One region of the Fulvivirga ulvae genome, then DNA from elsewhere that is predicted to be linked to it. Evidence: riboswitches for the same ligand, from Rfam matches in the RefSeq annotation. Region 1 holds a riboswitch; the other holds the start of a gene.
The links. Region 1 has a riboswitch for S-adenosylmethionine ahead of LVD17_RS03560 (4Fe-4S binding protein). Riboswitches for the same ligand answer to the same signal wherever they lie in the genome.

Region 1 (2,207 bases):
TTTTCCTCAGCGCTCATCACATGTACAGGTTTGGTGCCCATCACACCCATAACATCACTTTTGCCATGAATAATTACCCGCTGAGCAGTCAGTGTTTTTGGATCGAACCCGCCCAGTGTGGTAAAACGAACAAACCCCTGATCATCTATATGAGTAACTATAAATCCTATTTCATCCATATGCGCTGCAACCATTGCTCTTTTTTCGCTGGATGCTCCCTTCTTAAAAGCAATTACATTGCCCATATTATCCACTTCAACAGCATCCACCAATGGTTCTATCTCTTCCAACACCAGATTCCTAATTCTACTTTCATACCCGGGTACACCGGGTGCTTCACATATCTTTTTTAGCAGTTTAACATCTATTCCCATAGCTACTTTAATTAGTTTAGTCAGTTCTTAACTTTAAAATTCGGCTTATCCAATATTACCTAAAAAGGAAGAAATCCCTTTATAATATGTGGAATAATTCTGTTATTTTTTAATACCCTTTCATGAAAATAGTGTGCTAATGCATTGATTTTAAATGTTGGCCAGCCGACATTTCTTCTTAAATGAAAATAAACTTTCAAAAAAGTTTGCAGTTGTAACTTTTACAATTTTATATTTGTAGCATCAATTACCTACTCTGTAGTAGTTGATTTATAAAGAATGAGGTGAGAGACAGGCTCTAAGACCCTCTGGCAACCATCAATCAAAAGTGATATAGGTGCCAAATCCTGATCCCGAATGTTCGTCAGGTGGCGAAATGGGAGAATATAAATTAACTGAAAAATGAATAAGTTAACATCATCTTACTTAGAATCACAGAAACGCCGGCAGGGTCAGGTATCTCCTATGATTATTTCACAATTCAGCAACATGAGTATTTGTTGTTGCTGTTGTTGTTGTACCTGCTAGGCTAAGGTCAATCATACCTTTGGCCCTAGAGCAACAGGTGCGTTAATACCCTTCAAGCGCACGGGAAATACATATGTCATTTTCCCAAATCCAAGTCAAATTTTTAACATCTAAAATACCTAAAACCTAACACTAGCAATGGCACTACTAATAACAGAAGAATGCATTAACTGCGGGGCCTGCGAGCCAGAATGCCCCAATACCGCTATCTACGAAGGTGGCGAAGAGTGGTCATGGAGTGAGGGTACGGATCTCTCTGAGGTGGAGCTTGAGGATGGCTCAGTTACACCGGGAGACGAACAGCAAACCCCCATTTCAGACAGCTTTTTCTATATCGTTTCAGGTAAATGTACAGAATGCGTAGGCTTCCATGAAGAGCCGCAATGTGCTGCCGTTTGTCCGGTAGACTGCTGTGTACCTGACCCCGATTATGAAGAAACAGAGGAGGAGTTATCAGAAAAACAACAGTGGCTACATGCCTCATAAAATAAACAGAGAAGATTGAATATGCCGGAATACAAACATTTTGAAACCAAAGCCATACGTAACCAGAGCGAGCGCTCCGGGTTTAGGGAGCACTCAGTGCCTCTTTACATTACCTCAAGTTTTACTTTTGAAGATGCCGAACAGGCACGTGCGTTATTTGCAGATGAGGTAGATGGTAATATTTATACCCGATTTTCAAACCCTAACAACACCGAGTTTATCGACAAACTTTGTGCTATGGAGGGTACGGAAGACGGGATAGCTACTGCCTCCGGAATGGCGGCTATGTTTTCCAGCATGGCAGCTCTTCTAAAAAATGGCGATCATATATTGGCTTCAAGATCTGTTTTTGGCTCTACTCATCAGCTATTCACTCAGGTGTTTCCAAAATGGGGCATCGAGCATTCATATGCAGATATCAATAATCAGGACGATTGGGAAAAGAAGATCAAACCCAACACTAAAATGATCTTTGTGGAGACTCCTTCAAACCCTGCACTGGATATCATCGATCTGGAGTGGCTGGGGCAATTGGCTAAGAGGCACAATCTAATTTTAAATGTTGATAATTGCTTCGCAACACCGTATTTACAGCAACCAGCCAAATATGGAGCGCACCTGGTAACACACTCTGCCACTAAATTTATTGACGGGCAAGGCAGAACTATTGCCGGAGCTATATTGGGCACAAAAGAATTGATCAATGAAATCAGGTTTTTCACCCGGCATACCGGCCCTTCATTATCACCTTTCAATGGGTGGCTGTTGAGCAAGAGCCTTGAAACTTTGGCCGTACGTATGGACCGCCACTGCGACAGC
Region 2 (2,207 bases), 710 kb from region 1:
GGGCTCTGCTACTACGGATCACACTGGCACATGATTGGCTTTTGCAGAATGCGGCAAGATCTCAGGGACTTCCGTACTGACAGAATTACAAAGCTTCGTGTGCTAGATGAGCATTACGACCCGGGCAAGCATCAATCTTACCAGGAATACCTCAAAACATTTATGCGAGGAACGGATCTGCGGGAATCAAGGATAATTGTATCCAAAAGAGTCTCCCGCCACCTTGGAGAACAGAAGTACTATTTCGGACTTGCAGAAGAAAAAGAAGTAAACGATGGTGTTGAGCTTAAATTCATGACATCAAGCTTCAGAGGCTTGTCCCGATGGTTGTTGATGTTTGGTTCTGAAGTATCTATCATTAGCCCTGACACCTTAAAAGAGGATGTTCAAAAGCTGGCCAAAGAAACTTTTGAGCACCATTATGGAAGTAAAATTGCCTGAAACTAACCTGTTTAGATAAAAATTTCGGAAAATGATTTGGAAACGTTGCAAACGCTCACTACGTTTGTAAGATCAATTCGATACTCTCTCTTGAGAAATCGATTTATAAAGAAGCGTGGAGAGACAGGCTCTGAGAAACGCTAGCAACCTGGTAACCAAACCAAGGTGCTACATCCTGATCCCAGGAATGTCCGTCAGGTGGCGGATTCGGGAGAATATAAATTGATGAAAAATGAAAAGATCAATCCAACATCAAACAGGTCTTCTAGCGGTTTTTCAACGATCAATCAAATCGCTGACCAATTACATTATTTCCTTATTTAGCAGCGACATGTGCTGTTGCTGCTGTTGTTGTTAGTAGGCTTGCCGCCTTTCACAAAACAACAACACCTGCCCTGAGATAAACCGGGATAGGGAATCTTATATATCATTGATTCATTATATCCGGCACTGGTCTGATTTTGGCAAAAGGAACCAATCCTCTCAGCGCAGCTCCCCTAAATTTTCTCAAGATCTATAACATTGAAAACAATATAATTATGTCTAAGTCATTAAAATTTGAAACTCTACAGCTACATGCCGGATACGAAGATGTTGAGGCGTCTACACGCTCACGGGCTGTACCTTTATATCAAACTACCTCTTACACTTTTAAAAACTCCGAACATGGTGCTAACCTGTTTGCATTAAAAGAGTTTGGAAATATATATACCCGTATCATGAACCCTACTACGGATGTATTTGAGAAGCGTATTGCTGCACTTGAAGGTGGAGTTGCCGCTCTGGCAGTTGGTTCTGGGCAGGCTGCACAATTTATAGCATTAAATAATATACTTACGGTTGGTGACAATTTTGTTTCATCACCATACCTGTATGGAGGGTCCTACAACCAGTTCAAGGTGGCCTTTAAGCGAATCGGTATAGAGGCCCGTTTTGCTGAAAGTGATCAGGTGGAGCATCTTGAAAAATTGATTGATGATAAAACCAAAGCAATCTACCTGGAAACTATTGGTAATCCGGGCTTTAACATCCCTGACTTCGATGCCATTGCGACACTTGCAAAAAAATATGATATTCCTTTAATCGTTGATAACACCTTTGGCGCGGCAGGTTATTTGTTCCGACCTGTAGAGCATGGCGCCGCCATTGTAACCGCATCTGCCACTAAATGGATCGGTGGACATGGTACCTCTATCGGGGGTGTAATTATTGATAGCGGAAATTATAATTGGGGCAATGGTAAGTTCCCTCAGTTTACAGAACCCTCTGAAGGATACCATGGACTCAATTTCTGGGAGACTTTCGGTTTCAATAATCCATTGGGATTGCCAAATATTGCCTTTGCCATCAGAGCCCGGGTAGAAGGCCTGCGTGATTTTGGCCCGGCGTTAAGTCCATTTAACTCCTTCTTGCTCTTACAAGGCCTTGAAACCTTATCTCTTAGGGTGCAACGAACCGCTGACAATGCCCTTGAGCTTGCACAATGGTTGGAGAATCATCCGCAGGTCGAGTCTGTAAATTATCCTGGCTTACAAAGTAGCAGCTATCATTCCTTAGCAAAAAAATATCTGAATAATGGTTTTGGCGGAGTGCTCACCTTTGTGATTAAAGGAGGTAAAGAAGAGGCAACCGCCTTTGTCGATAACTTAAAACTGGTAAGCCATTTGGCTAATGTTGGTGACGCCAAAACGCTGATTATACAACCATCAGCTACTACTCACCAACAACTTAGTGATGAGGAACAACGTGCCTCGGGTGTATTGCCT

Region 2: linked by a shared signal. The riboswitch ahead of LVD17_RS06530 (O-acetylhomoserine aminocarboxypropyltransferase/cysteine synthase family protein) and the one ahead of LVD17_RS03560 (4Fe-4S binding protein) in region 1 are both predicted to bind S-adenosylmethionine.

Annotation. Positions count from the first base shown of each region.
Region 1 is NZ_CP089981.1:835,014-837,220, forward strand. It holds gene LVD17_RS03555 (M42 family metallopeptidase) at 1-374, opposite strand, end outside; SAM riboswitch class I at 642-767, shown strand; gene LVD17_RS03560 (4Fe-4S binding protein) at 1,041-1,388, shown strand; gene LVD17_RS03565 (trans-sulfuration enzyme family protein) at 1,410-2,207, shown strand, end outside.
Region 2 is NZ_CP089981.1:1,540,621-1,542,827, forward strand. It holds gene LVD17_RS06525 (helix-turn-helix transcriptional regulator) at 1-441, shown strand, start outside; SAM riboswitch class I at 542-665, shown strand; gene LVD17_RS06530 (O-acetylhomoserine aminocarboxypropyltransferase/cysteine synthase family protein) at 981-2,207, shown strand, end outside.